Regions from separate parts of the Streptomyces sp. NPDC007971 genome, predicted to be linked through region 2. Evidence: riboswitches for the same ligand, from Rfam matches in the RefSeq annotation. Region 2 holds a riboswitch; each other region holds the start of a gene.
The links. Region 2 has a riboswitch for thiamine pyrophosphate ahead of thiC (phosphomethylpyrimidine synthase ThiC). Riboswitches for the same ligand answer to the same signal wherever they lie in the genome.
Positions count from the first base shown of each region.

Region 1: another riboswitch for thiamine pyrophosphate. It lies ahead of thiO (glycine oxidase ThiO); the one in region 2 lies ahead of thiC (phosphomethylpyrimidine synthase ThiC).
Region 3: another riboswitch for thiamine pyrophosphate. It lies ahead of ACFZCP_RS30760 (thiamine ABC transporter substrate-binding protein); the one in region 2 lies ahead of thiC (phosphomethylpyrimidine synthase ThiC).

Region 1 covers NZ_JBIBJK010000005.1:44,581-49,381, reverse strand. Annotated here, with positions in the region: gene ACFZCP_RS11565 (Rv2175c family DNA-binding protein) at 88-453, opposite strand; gene ACFZCP_RS11560 (FAD-dependent oxidoreductase) at 651-1,886, opposite strand; TPP riboswitch at 2,098-2,209, shown strand; gene thiO (glycine oxidase ThiO) at 2,207-3,403, shown strand; gene thiS (sulfur carrier protein ThiS) at 3,400-3,612, shown strand; gene ACFZCP_RS11545 (thiazole synthase) at 3,616-4,410, shown strand; gene pknB (Stk1 family PASTA domain-containing Ser/Thr kinase) at 4,585-4,801, shown strand, end outside.
Region 2 covers NZ_JBIBJK010000011.1:105,476-110,276, forward strand. Annotated here, with positions in the region: gene ACFZCP_RS23815 (IclR family transcriptional regulator C-terminal domain-containing protein) at 1-492, shown strand, start outside; gene ACFZCP_RS23820 (SsgA family sporulation/cell division regulator) at 593-1,030, shown strand; gene ACFZCP_RS23825 (YibE/F family protein) at 1,127-2,611, opposite strand; TPP riboswitch at 2,692-2,865, shown strand; gene thiC (phosphomethylpyrimidine synthase ThiC) at 2,858-4,642, shown strand; gene ACFZCP_RS23835 (hypothetical protein) at 4,699-4,801, shown strand, end outside.
Region 3 covers NZ_JBIBJK010000016.1:142,713-147,513, forward strand. Annotated here, with positions in the region: gene ACFZCP_RS30750 (ATP-binding cassette domain-containing protein) at 1-640, opposite strand, end outside; gene ACFZCP_RS30755 (ABC transporter permease subunit) at 640-2,241, opposite strand; gene ACFZCP_RS30760 (thiamine ABC transporter substrate-binding protein) at 2,331-3,404, opposite strand; TPP riboswitch at 3,486-3,593, opposite strand; gene rlmN (23S rRNA (adenine(2503)-C(2))-methyltransferase RlmN) at 3,627-4,733, opposite strand.

The DNA.
Region 1 (4,801 bases), on a different contig from region 2:
GTGATCCCCCCGTGGTCGGTGTTCCATGGGTCGCGAGGGGGTGGCGTACGGGCCGTGGCCGGTACGCCACCCGGGGTAAGAGTCGGCTCAGACGGCGAGCGCCTGGGCGCGGCGCTTCACCTCCGTGCCGCGATTCTCGCTCAGGGCCTGCGCGGGGGTGCCGGGCAGGGTCGGGTCGGGGGTGAAGAGCCACTCGATCATCTCTTCGACCGTGAAGCCGTCGTCCCTCAGGAGCGTCAGGGTCCCGGACAGGCCCTTGACGACCTTGTCCCCGTCGATGAAGGCGGCGGGGACGTGCAGCGCCTTGTTCTCGCCTCGGCGTACGGCGACGAGCTGGCCCTCCTTGACCAGCTGCCGCACACGCGTCACCTCGACACCGAGCTGTTCGGCGATGTCGGGGAGGGTGAGCCAGGCGGGGACGAGAACATCAATCTTTGCGTCAATCTCGGTCACGGGACCTAGCCTGCCATCCACCACCGACAGTCGGAAGTCAGGCCCGGTCCACGTTGCGCTGCGCGGGGTGCGGTGCGGGGTGCCGTGCGCGCGGCGAACGTGCCGGAAGGAGGCCGTCGAGCGGCTGCGGCACCGCTGCGGCCGCTCGCGCCCACGCGGGGGGCAGGTCGGCACGGCCCCGCGCCCCTCCCGGGCGCTCAGCGGTCGGCGGTGGCGTCCTTCAAGGGCCGCGCCGGGTCGGTCAGCGCCTGCGGATCCATACGGCGGCCCGCCTCGATCAGCCGCCGCCCCTGGGCCAGATCGCGCGGCCTGCCCACGGCCAGCAGGGCCACCAGGCGGTCCTCGCGCAGCCAGCAGACGGTCCAGGCCGGGCCGGCCGGGTCGCCGCGCCACACCAGGCGGTCGGCCGCCGGATGGTGGCCGGCGTACTGGACGAACCGGCCGAACTGCTCGGACCAGAAGTACGGCACCGGGTCGTAGACCGCCGGGATCGCGCCCATGATGTTCGCGGCGACCGTGCGCGGCCCCTGCAGGGCGTTGTCCCAGTGGTGGACCAGCAGCCGGGCGCCGTACCGGGCGGAGGGGAAGGAGGCGCAGTCGCCGACCGCGTACACGTCCTCGGCCGAGGTGCGCAGGTGGGCGTCGGCCACGACCTCGCCGTGCGCGCCCAGCTCGACACCGGAGCCGGCCAGCCATGCGGTGGCCGGACGCGCACCGATGCCGACCACGACGGCGCCCGCGGGCAGCCGGGTGCCGTCGGCGAGCACCACCGTGCCGGGCTCGACGCGCTCCACGCGCGCGTGGGTGCGCAGCTCGGCGCCGCTGTCGGCGTACCAGGCGGTCATGGGGGCGGCGACCTCGGCGGGCAGCGCGCCCGCCAGCGGCCGGTCGGCGGCCTCGACGACGGTCACCGCGCAGCCCGCCTCCCGGGCCGCCGTGGCGAACTCGGCGCCGATCCAGCCGGCGCCGACCACCACGATGTCGTGCTGCCGGGCGAGCACCGGCTTGAGCCGTTCGGCGTCGTCCAGGGTGCGCAGCAGGTGCACGCCGGGCACGCCCTCGGTGCCGGGCAGCCGCATCGGTTCGGCGCCGGTGGCGAGGACCAGGACGTCGTAGGGCACGGGCCCCGCCTCGGTGTCCAGCTCGTGGTCGGCGGGACGCACGCCCAGCGCCTCACAGCCGAGCCGCAGTTCGATGCCGAGCGACTCGAAGTCGACGTCGAAGGCAGACCCCTCGGACGTGCCGAGGAGCACGGCCTTGGACAGCGGCGGCCGGTCGTAGGGCTGGTGCGGCTCGGCGCCGATCAGGGTCACGGTGCCCGTGCAGCCCTGTTCCCGCAGGGCCACCGCCGTCTGCACCCCGGCCATGCCGGCGCCGACGACGACCACGCGCCGCCCCTGTGCAGTGTCCTGCTGTGGTGTCTGCTCGCTCACCCGATCACCATAGACAACTGACGAATGGTCAGTCAGCGGGCGTGCTCAGTGACCTGTTCCACAGCACTCGTGCGCAGCCGGCCGCACCGCCGCAGGCCTGCGACCTGCGGCGTGGTCCGCCACGGGGCCCGGACCGGTCCGCCCGGCGCACGGGGCACGGGCCGGGGCTCTCTTACGGGCGGCGAGCGCCGCGGGCTAGGGTGGCCACCGTACAAGCACTCGCGGGAGCCCGGACGCACCGGGCTGAGAGGGAGGCTGGCGGCCTCCGACCGTACGAACCTGATCCGGGTCATGCCGGCGAAGGGAGGGGCTGGACGCCCATGTCGTCACGTACGTCCGACGTCCTCGTCATCGGGGGCGGGATCATCGGCCTGGTCACGGCCTGGCGTGCCGCGCAGCGCGGGCTCGCCACGGCCGTGGTGGACCCCGAGCCCGGCGGCGGGGCCGCGCGGGTCGCGGCGGGAATGCTGGCCGCGGTCACCGAACTGCACTACGGCGAGGAGACACTGCTCGCCCTCAATCTGGAGTCGGCCCGCCGCTATCCGGACTTCGCGGCCGAGCTGACCGAGCTGACCGGCCACGACCTCGGGTACCGCCGCTGCGGCACGCTCGCCGTGGCGCTGGACGCCGACGACCGCGCCCACCTGCGTGAGCTGCACGAACTGCAGCGGCGCTCGGGCCTGGAGTCGGAGTGGCTGTCCGGGCGGGAGTGCCGGCGCCTGGAGCCGATGCTGGCGCCCGGGGTCCGCGGCGGGCTGCGGGTCGACGGCGACCACCAGATCGATCCGCGGCGGCTGGCATCGGCCCTGGTGGCCGCGTGCGAGCGGGCCGGGGTGGTGTTCCACCGGTCGTGGGCCGAGCGGCTCGATGTGGCAGGGGGCCGCGCCACCGGCGTCACCACGTCTGAGGGCACCGGGCTCGGCGCGGGGCAGGTCGTGCTCGCGGGCGGGAGCCTGAGCGGGCGCCTGGCGGGCGTCCCCCGGGCCGTGCTGCCGCCGGTGCGGCCGGTGAAGGGGCAGGTGCTGCGGCTGACCGTGCCCGCGCGGTACGCGCCGTTCCTGAGCCGCACCGTGCGGGCCGTGGTGCGCGGCAGCCATGTCTACCTGGTGCCCCGGGAGAACGGCGAGCTGGTCGTCGGCGCCACCAGCGAGGAGCTGGGCTGGGACACGACGGTGACCGCGGGGGGCGTGTACGAGCTGCTGCGCGACGCCCATGAACTGGTGCCGGGCATCACCGAGCTGCCCCTGACGGAGACCCGCGCGGGACTGCGCCCGGGCTCCCCCGACAACGCGCCGCTGCTCGGCCCGTCCGGTCTGGACGGGCTGCTGCTGGCCACGGGGCACTATCGCAACGGTGTGCTGCTCACGCCGGTCACCGGGCACGTCATGGCCGAGCTGCTGGCCGGCGGTGAGCTGCCGGAGGAAGCCCGTCCGTTCACGCCGGGGCGCTTCGGCGCCGCACCCGAGGACCGGCCCGCGCCCGAGGACCGGCCCGCACTCATGGAGCAGCCCGTATGACCGTCTCCGTCACGATCTCCGTCAACGGGGAGCACCGGCAGGTCGCCCCGGGCACCGCGCTGGACGTCCTCGTCGGGACCCTCACCGCCGCGCCCTCAGGCGTCGCCGCCGCCGTCAACGAAACCGTCGTCCCGCGCGGTCGGTGGCCGCTCACCTCCCTGTGCGAGGGAGACCGCGTGGAGATCCTCACCGCAGTGCAAGGAGGCTGACCCATGGCCGACGATCCCTTCGTCCTCGGCGGTGTGCCCCTCGGCTCCCGGCTGATCATGGGCACGGGTGGTGCGCCGAGCCTGGACGTCCTGGAGCGGGCACTGGTCGCCTCGGGCACCGCGCTGACCACCGTGGCGATGCGGCGGGTCAATCCCGAGGTGCAGGGCTCGGTGCTGTCGGTGCTGGAGAAGCTGGGCATCGGGGTGCTGCCGAACACGGCGGGCTGTTTCACCGCCGGTGAGGCCGTGCTGACCGCCCGGCTGGCCCGGGAGGCGCTGGGTACGGACCTGATCAAGCTGGAGGTCATCGCCGACGAGCGGACGCTGCTGCCGGATCCGGTGGAGCTGCTGGATGCGGCGGAGACGCTGGTCGACGACGGGTTCACGGTGCTGCCGTACACCAACGACGATCCCGTGGTCGCCCGGAAGCTGGAGGACGTGGGCTGCGCGGCGGTGATGCCGCTGGGCTCGCCGATCGGCTCCGGGCTGGGCATCCGCAATCCGCACAACTTCCAGCTGATCGTGGAGCACGCGCGCGTACCGGTGATCCTGGACGCGGGCGCCGGTACGGCCTCGGACGTGGCCCTCGCGATGGAGCTGGGGTGCGCGGGGGTCATGCTCGCCTCCGCCGTCACGCGCGCGCAGGAGCCCGAGACGATGGCCGCCGCGATGAAGCACGCGGTGGAGGCGGGACGGCTGGCCCGGCTCGCCGGGCGGATCCCGCGCCGTCACTTCGCCCAGGCGTCCTCCCCGGCGGAGGGACGCGCGCACCTGGATCCGGAACGCCCTGCCTTCTAGGGTCCTTCCTTCGGACCGGGCCGGCTTCGGATCACGGCACCTCACGGCGGAAACCGGCACGCTCCGAAGGAGAGGCCCTGGGGGCGTACCACGAGGGTCACAGCTCTGCTGCATTCCGTCCCCGGAACGGCCCAACGGACGGGAGTGTCGGTCGCCCCTCGTACACTCGCCTGCGTGGATACGACCCTTCAGGACCCCCTCGTCGGGCAGGTGCTCGACGGCCGGTACCGCGTCGATGCGCGGATCGCGGTCGGTGGGATGGCCACGGTCTACCGGGCCCTGGACACCCGCCTGGACCGGGTTCTCGCGCTCAAGGTGATGCACCCGACGCTCGCGGCCGACGGGTCTTTCGTGGAGCGGTTCATCCGGGAGGCCAAGTCGGTCGCCCGGC
Region 2 (4,801 bases):
ACCCTCGCGCACTGGCGCGATTCCATCGGAGTACCGGTGTACTACGCGATGTACCGGGACGGCGAGATCGAGGTCATCTGTGTCTCCGACTCGCCGGAGACACCGGCGGTCGAGGAGTGGGCCGACTTCCGTGAGACCGGGCATGCGCACGCGATCGGGCAGTGCCTGCTCTCCCAGCTGGACGAGGAGGCCCGCCGCGACCACCTGGCCCGCTATCCCGTGCAGTCCCTCACCCCGTACACCGTGCGTGACAACCACGCCCTGCTGCGCCGCCTCGCCAGAATCTCGCGGATGGAGCCGGTGGTCGAGCGTCAGGAGTACGCGCTCGGGACGGTCTGCGCGGCGATCCCGGTCACCATCGGCACCACGGCGGCCACGGTGGCCCTTTCGCTCCCCTTCCACCAGAGCGACCGGCTGCTGCCCGCCGCCCACCGGCTCCAGGCCGACATCGGGCGCCATCTGGGCTCGCTGGCGCTCTCTATCAGTATCTGAAAACTCACTCCTTGTGATCTGTCGTGTACGTTGAGCAAGATTTGACCACGGTCGAAGGGTTTTAATCCCGGCCAATCGATGTCATACGACGGGGTAGGCGATGCGTGAATCCGTACAGGCAGAGGTCATGATGAGCTTTCTTGTGTCCGAAGAGCTCTCCTTCCGCATTCCGGTGGAGCTGCGGTACGAGACCTGTGATCCCTATGCCGTGCGGCTGACCTTCCATCTGCCCGGTGACGCCCCGGTGACCTGGGCCTTCGGCCGTGAGCTGCTGATCGACGGGGTCGGGCGGCCGTGCGGCGAGGGGGACGTGCACATCGCGCCCGCCGACTCCGAGCTGCTGGGCGAGGTGCTGATCCGGCTTCAGGTCGGCGGCGACCAGGCCCTGTTCCGCTCCTCGGCGCCGCCCCTCGTGGCCTTCCTCGACCGTACGGACAAGCTGGTGCCGCTCGGCCAGGAGGGTGCACTGGCCGACTTCGACGCGCACCTCGACGAGGCCTTGGACAGGATCCTGGCCGAGGAGCAGAGCGCAGGCTGAAAGGTCACGGCAACGGGGCGCCGGTCGCTCCGCCGCGCCGCACGAGATTGTGCAGTAACGCTTCTCCTGTCGGTTCCCGGGCCTGTGGGGCCCAGGTCACCGCTTCCGGCGCCGGCCCCTGCCGCCGCGCGCCGGAGCGAGCTGGGCCCCCGCGGGGTCCGCGCCCGGTCCTGGCCGGTCCGCCGAGACCACCAGGGCGGCGAGCGCGGTGGTGACCGGGACCGAGGCCACCAGGCCGATGGACCCGACCAGCGTGCGCACGATCTCCTCGGCGACCAGCTCGCTGTTGGCGACCGTGCCCACGCTGCTCTGCGCGATCGAGAACAGCAGCAGCAGCGGCAGCGCGGCTCCGGCGTAGGCGAGGACGAGGGTGTTGACCACGGAGGCGATGTGGTCGCGGCCGATGCGGATGCCTGCCCGGTACAGCCCGCGCCAGCCCATCGCGGGGTTGGCCTCGTGCAGCTCCCAGACCGCCGACGTCTGGGTCACCGTCACATCGTCCAGGACGCCCAGCGAACCGATGATGACGCCGGCCAGCAGCAGACCGCTCATGTCGATCGACGGATACAGGCCGTGGATCAGACCGGTGTTGTCGTCCGTGTTGCCGGTGAGCGCGGCCCAGTCGATGAACTCCGAGCCGAGAATGCCGATCAGCAGCAGGGACACCAGGGTGCCGAGCACTGCGACCGACGTACGGGCCGACAGCCCATGGCACATGTACAGCGCGATGAGCATGATCGCGCTCGCCCCGACGACGGCCACCAGCAGCGGGTTCGAGCCCTGCAGGATCGCGGGCAGGATGAAGAGCGTCAGCACCCCGAAGCTCACGGCCAGGGCGACCAGCGCCATGACACCGCGCATCCGGCCCACCACCACGACCGCGAGCGCGAAGATCCCCGCCAGCAGCGCCATCGGGAACTTCCGGTCCACATCCGTGACGGAGTACTGCAGGTCCTTCGGCGCCGAGGGCTCGTAGGCGACCACGACCTTCTCGCCCTGGCGCAGCTGCCGCGACTGGTCCGGCTGCACGATCTCGGTGAAGGTACGGCCCTTGTCCTTGCCCGTGTCGACCCGGACCGTCGCCTTTTTGCAGGTGCCCTTCGGCTCCTGCTGCGCCGGGTTGCCCTCGGCGCTGGAGGTGTCACCGGTCGAGGTGCCCCCCGAGGCGTTCACCGACTTGCAGCTCACCTCGACCACCTGGGAGACCGTGGCCCGCTGCGTCTGACGGTCGAAGCCGACGCCGGTGCGCTCGTGCGGAGGTGCTCCCCCGGGCCAGAGCACCACCAGGCCGACGACGACCGCCGCGGTGAACGGGATCAGGATCGCCGCGATGACCTTGCGCAGATGCTTGGAGACGGGTGCGGCGGGTCCGTGGCTGTGACTGTGCCCGTGCGAGTGGCCGTGGCCGCCGCTCGGTGCCGGGGCATCCGGGTGCTCATGTCCGTGCCCATGTCCGTGCCCGGCCCTGGCCTCTTGGCGCTGTCCGTCGCCGGTCGCGTGGCCGTCATGGCTGTGTCCGCCGCCCTCTCCGGAGCCGCCTCGATGCGGCGGCTCCGGAGGCGGATACGGGTACTGCTCCATCGTGGTCACCGACCGATCATCGCAAGAACGACAGGGGCCCTCTGTTCACCGCGCCCGAATTGACGCTAGCGTGGAGGCACCTTTGCACACGCGGGAGCTCGGAGCACCGGGCTGAGAGGGCGCTGACCTCCGTATTCGCGATGTTTCACGTGGAACGAGCTTTCACGGGACACATCGACAGACGGAAACCGCTGCGTCGACCGCCGAACCTGTTACCGGGTAATGCCGGCGTAGGGAGTAGGTCTCATGACCAACAAGGACGCACGCACGCCTGCCTCCGTCCAGGACGAGAAGTCCCAGGAGGCCGGGAAGTCCATCGGCTGGCACAAGGCGTATGTCGAGGGCACCCGCCCCGACCTGCGCGTGCCGGTCCGCCAGGTGCACCTCACCAACGGGAAGTCGGTCACGCTCTACGACACATCGGGCCCGTACACCGATCCACTCGTCGACACCGACGTCCGCAGGGGCCTGCCGCCCCTGCGGGAGAACTGGATCATCGGCCGCGGCGACACCGAGGAGTACGCGGGCCGTCCCGTCCGCCCCGAGGACGACGGGATCAAGCACACCTCGCCGCGCGGCGGGCTGCGCAACCTGGATGCGGTCTTCCCGGGACGTCCGCGCCAGCCGCGCCGCGGCCGGGACGGCAAGGCGGTCACGCAGCTCGCGTACGCCCGCCGGGGTGAGATCACGCCGGAGATGGAGTACGTGGCCCTCCGGGAGAACGTGTCGCCCGAGGTGGTTCGTGAGGAGATCGCGGCAGGCCGCGCGGTCCTGCCGGCCAACGTCAACCACCCGGAGATCGAGCCGATGATCATCGGCAAGCGGTTCCTGGTGAAGGTCAACGCCAACATCGGCAACTCCGCCGTGACGTCCTCCATCGAGGAGGAGGTGGAGAAGATGACCTGGGCGACCCGCTGGGGCGCCGACACGGTCATGGACCTCTCCACCGGCCGCAACATCCACACCACCCGCGAATGGGTACTGCGCAACTCCCCCGTCCCCATCGGCACCGTGCCGCTCTACCAGGCACTGGAGAAGGTCGACGGCAGGGCCGAGGACCTGACCTGGGAGATCTACAAGGACACGGTCATCGAGCAGGCCGAGCAGGGCGTGGACTACATGACCGTCCACGCGGGCGTACGCCTGCCGTACGTCCCGCTCACCGCCAACCGCAAGACCGGCATCGTCTCGCGCGGCGGCTCGATCATGGCGGCCTGGTGCCTGGCGCACCACAAGGAGTCGTTCCTGTACGAGAACTTCGAGGAACTCTGCGAGATCCTCGCCGCCTACGACGTCACGTACTCGCTGGGCGACGGCCTGAGGCCGGGTTCGATCGCGGACGCCAACGACGAGGCGCAGTTCGCGGAGTTGCGCACCCTCGGGGAACTCAACCGGATCGCCAAGCGTTTCCACGTACAGACGATGATCGAGGGCCCCGGGCACGTCCCGATGCACAAGATCAAGGAGAACATCGACCTTCAGCAGGAGATCTGCGATGAAGCTCCGTTCTATACGCTCGGCCCGCTGACCACGGACGTCGCACCGGCGTACGACCACATCACCTCCGGTATCGGCGCCGCGATGATCGCCTGGTGGGGCACGGCGATGCTCTGCTACGTCACGCCCAAGGAGCACTTGGGCCTGCCCAACCGTGACGACGTCAAGACCGGCGTCATCACCTACAAGATCGCGGCGCACGCGGCCGACCTCGCCAAGGGGCACCCGGGTGCTCAGGAGTGGGACGACGCGCTGTCCGACGCCCGCTTCGAGTTCCGGTGGGAGGACCAGTTCAACCTCGCGCTGGACCCCGACACGGCACGGGAGTTCCACGACGAGACGCTGCCGGCCGAGCCTGCCAAGACGGCCCACTTCTGCTCCATGTGCGGGCCGAAGTTCTGCAGCATGAAGATCTCGCAGGACATCCGGCGCGAACACGGTGGCAGCCGGGCCGAGATCGAGGAGGGCATGGCCCAGAAGTCGAAGGAGTTCGCCGAGGCGGGGAACCGGGTGTACCTGCCGATCGCGGACTGACGCATCCGGACCGGCGCTGCTCCTTGGCGCCCACGGCCTCGGGAGCAGCGCCATCAGTGACCGGCGATGAGGGGGGGCGGGCCGTGGGTCCCGTGGTGTTGCAAGCGGTGTCGGCTCCGGTCCGGTCCCTTGTCTGGCAGGGCGACGATCTGGTTGATC
Region 3 (4,801 bases), on a different contig from region 2:
ACTGGGCGATCCGCCCGTCGCGCATCACCACGACCCGGTCGGCCAGCGCGAAGGCCTCGCCCTGGTCATGGGTGACGGCGAGCACGGTCGTCCCCAGCCGGCCGAACAGCTCGCGCAGTTCGACCACCAGCCGTTCCCGCAGCGAGCGGTCGAGCTGGCCCAGCGGCTCGTCGAGCATGAGCAGCCGGGGCCGGGGCGCCAGTGCCCGGGCGAGGGCGACCCGCTGCTGCTCGCCGCCGGACAGCGCGGCCACGGGCCGCCCGGCGGCCCCCGGCAGACCCACCATCTCCAGCAACTGTGCGATCTGCGCGTCCCGTTCGCCCCTGGGCACCCCGTGCATCCGCAGCCCGAAGTCCACGTTGCCGCCGACGTCCCGCTGCGGGAAGAGCTGATGGTCCTGGAACATCAGCCCGACGCCCCGCCGGTGCGCGGGCACACCCGCCTGGTCACGGCCGTCGAGCAGCACCCGCCCGAAGTCCAGCGGCTGCAGCCCGGCCACCGCCCTGAGCAGCGTCGACTTCCCGCTGCCGCTGGGCCCGAGCACACACACCACCTCGTGCTCGGCGACGTCCAGGCCGACCGCGTCCAGGACGGGACGCCCGCCGAAGCGTACGGTCGCGGCGTCCAGGCTCAGCAGCATCAGAACTCCCCCGTCCGGTCGATGCGCAGCCGCTCCAGCACGAGCAGGGCGGCCGCGCAGACCACCATCAGAATCGTGGACAGGGCCATCGCCTGCCCGTAGTTGAGGTCCCCGGGCCGGCTCAGCAGACGGGCCACGGCGACCGGGAGCGTCGGGTCGTCGGGCCGCGCGATGAACACGGTCGCCCCGAACTCCCCGAGGGACACGGCGAACGCGAACCCTGCCGCGACCAGCAGCGCCCGCCGTACGAGCGGCAGATCGACCTCCCGCCACACCCGCCAGGGCGAGGCCCCGAGCACGGCCGCCGCCTCCCTGAGCCGTCCGTCCACCGCCCGCAGCACGGGCAGCATGGTCCGTACGACGAAGGGGGCTCCCACCAGCGCCTGGGCGAGCGGTACCAGGATCCAGGACTGGCGCAGGTCCAGCGGGGGCTTGTCCAGCGCGATCAGGAAGCCGAAGCCGACGGTCACGGCGGAGACGCCGAGCGGCAGCATCAGCAGCGCGTCGAAGCCGCGCACCAGCCGGCCCGCGTCCCGGCGGGCCAGCGCGGCCGCGGCGAGACCCCCGATCAGCACCGCGATGGCGGTGGCGGCGAGGGCGTACTCCAGGGAGGTCCACACGGCGTGCAGCGGCGCCACGAGGAAGGTGCCGCCGTCGGCGTTCGTCAGCGCCCGGTAGTAGCCGAGACCGGGGGCGTCGAGGGAGCGCTGCACGAGCACGGCGAGCGGCATCACCAGGAGCAGCGCGACGGTGACGAGGACCGAGGCGAGCAGCGCCCACTGCCCGGCCCCGCGCGGTCGGCGGGCCGTGACCGCGGCGTCCACCAGGCGCAGGGCGGTCTCCCGCCGCCGTACCGTCCGGGCGTGCACGGCGAGGATCGCGCCCACCGCGACGAACTGGACGACGGTGAGGACGGCGGCCGTGGACAGGTCGAAGATCTCGGAGGTCTGGCGGTAGATCTCCACTTCGAGGGTGGAGAAGGTGGGCCCGCCGAGGATCTGCACCACGCCGAAGGAGGTGAAGGTGAACAGGAACACCATCAGCGCGGCGGCGGCGACGGCGGGCGCGAGGGCCGGCAGGGTCACCTTCCGCCAGGCCCCGAGGGGCGAGGCGCCGAGCATCCGGGCGGCCTGTTCCTGCCGGGGGTCGAGCTGGGCCCACAGCCCGCCGACCGTGCGGACGACGACCGCGTAGTTGAAGAAGACGTGCGCCAGCAGGATCGCCCACACCGTGGTGTCCAGCCGCAGACCCCACAGGTCGTCCAGCAGTCCGCCGCGCCCGACCAGTGCCAGGAAGGCGGTGCCGACGACGACGGTCGGCAGCACGAACGGGACCGTGACGACGGCCCGCAGCACCTGCTTGCCGGGGAAGTCGAGACGGGCGAAGACGTAGGCGGCGGGCAGGGCGAGCAGCAGGGTGAGCGCGGTGGAGGCGAGCGCCTGCCAGGTGGTGAACCACAGCACGTGGCGGATGTCCGGCCGGGTGACGACGTCCGCCATCCGGCCGAACTGCCAGACTCCGTCCACCTTCAGCCCGCGCGCCACGATCGCGGCGACGGGCCAGGCGAAGAACACGGCGAAGAACGCGACGGGCAGGGCCATGAGCCCGAGCCGCGCCGCGCTCCCACGGCGCTTCCCGGCCGTCGGCCCGGCCGCTTCGTCGGCGGCCGGGCCGGCAGCCGCCCCCGCCGCTACTTCAGTACGAGCGACGTCCACGACTTGACCCACTGGTCGCGGTTGGCGGCGATCTTTTCGGGGGCCATCGTCTCGGGGCTCTTGGCGGCCGGCCCGTACTTCGTGAAGTCGGCCGGCACCGCGGCGCCCTTCACCACCGGGTACACGAACATGTTCAGCGGCATGTCCTGCTGGAACTCCTTGGAGAGCAGGAAGTCGATGAACGCCTTGCCGCCCTTGGTGTTCTTCGCGTTGCTCAGCAGCCCGGCGAACTCGATCTGCCGGAAGCAGGTGCCGGTCGCGACGCCCGTCGGGGCGGTGTCGGGCCGCTTCTTGGCGTAGATCACCTCGGCGGGCGGGGAGGAGGCGTAGGACACCACGAGCGGCCGGTCGCCCCCGGCCTTCTTCCCCTCGGACGAGCCGGAGAACTCCTGGGAGTAGGCCTGCTCCCAGCCGTCGACGACCTTGACGCCGTTGGCCTGGAGCTTCTTCCAGTAGCCCTGCCAGCCCCCGTCCCCGTACTGGGCCGCGCTGCCGAGCAGGAAGCCGAGGCCCGGCGAGGAGGTGGCCGCGTTCTCGGTGACGAGGAGGTTCTTGTACGCGGGCTTGGCCAGGTCGGCGAAGGTCTGCGGCGGGGTCAGGTGGTGCTGGGCGAAGTAGGCCTTGTCGTAGTTGACGCAGATGTCGCCGTAGTCGACGGGCGTGACCCGGTGCTTGTCCTTGTCGAGCTGGTAGGCGGCACCGGCCGTTGCCAGGCCCTTCGCCGCGTACGGCTGGAACAGGCCGTTGTCGAGGGCCCGTGACAGCAGGGTGTTGTCGACGCCGAAGAAGACGTCGCCCTGCGGGTTGTCCTTGGTCAGGATCGCCTTGTTGACGGCCTGGCCGGCGTCGCCGCCCGGCAGGACCCGCACCTTGTAACCGGACTGCTTCTCGAAGTCCTTGAGCACGTTCTTGGACACGGCCCACGAGTCGTGGCTGACGAGGGTCACGGTCCTGGAGTCCGTGGCGCCCTTGGTGTCCGTCGATCCGCATGCGGACAAGGTGACCAGGCCGAGGCCGACCGCCGCGGCCACGAGGGTCTTGGTGTGCACGTGAATGTCCTCCTGGGGTTGGCCAGGAAGAACGCGGCCCCGCCCGGTCCCTCGGAGAGGATTGCGGGCAGGGCGCAACAGCATGAGTGAAGACCGAACTTCCTACCCAGAATGACCTGGGCAAGGTTCAGAGGGTCTGCGGCCCGATCGCCGCACTCTCAGCGCTGTGGCGCTCCCCTGTCGGAATATGAAGATGTTGAGACGTAATCGAACGCAGCCAGATTACCGCTCGGTGGCCGCGAGCTGACCGCACGCCCCGTCGATCTCCTGGCCCCGGGTGTCCCGGATCGTGACCGGCACTCCGTGGGCGGCGATCGCCTCCACGAACGCCTTCTCGTCCTCGGGGCGCGAGGCCGTCCACTTCGACCCCGGCGTCGGGTTCAGCGGAATGAGGTTGACGTGCACGGGCTTGCCCCTGAGCAGCCGCCCGAGCCGGTCACCACGCCAGGCCTGGTCGTTGATGTCCCGGATCAGCGCGTACTCGATGGAGAGCCGGCGCCCGGACTTCTCGGTGTACTCGAACCCGGCGTCCAGCACCTCGCGCACCTTCCACCGCGTGTTCACGGGGACGAGGGTGTCGCGCAGCTCGTCGTCCGGGGCGTGCAGGGAGATCGCCAGGCGGCACTTGAAGCCCTCGTCGGCGAACCGGTGGATGGCGGGCACCAGCCCGACGGTCGACACGGTGATGCCCCGCTGGGACAGCCCGAGTCCGTCCGGGGCGGGATCGGTGAGCGCACGGACGGCGCCCACCACACGCTTGTAGTTGGCGAGCGGCTCGCCCATCCCCATGAAGACGATGTTGGACAGCCGCGACGGGCCGCCGGGAACCTCGCCGTCGCGCAGCGCCCGCATCCCGTCCACGATCTGATGGACGATCTCGGCGGTCGACAGATTCCGGTCGAGCCCCGCCTGCCCGGTCGCGCAGAACGGGCAGTTCATCCCGCACCCCGCCTGGGAGCTGATGCACATGGTCACCCGGTCCGGGTAGCGCATCAGCACGGACTCCACGAGGGTGCCGTCGAACAGGCGCCACAGTGTCTTGCGGGTCGTGCCCTGGTCGGTCGACAGATGCCGGACGACGGTCATCAGCTCCGGGAAGAGCGCCTCGCGCAGCATGTCCCGCGAGCCGGCCGGGATGTCGGTCCACTGCTCGGGGTCGTGCGCGTACCGCGCGAAGTAGTGCTGCGAGAGCTGCTTGGCGCGGAACGGCTTCTCGCCGATCTCGGCCACCGCTTCCTTGCGCTCGGCGGGTGTGAGGTCGGCAAGGTGCCGCGGCGGCTTCTTGGCTCCGCGCGGGGCGACGAAAATGAGTTCTCCGGGCTTAGGCATGGCCTTATCAGTGTCGCAGATCCAATCGGGTGACCTGGGGACTCGGTCGTGCGGGTGGCCGCCACCGG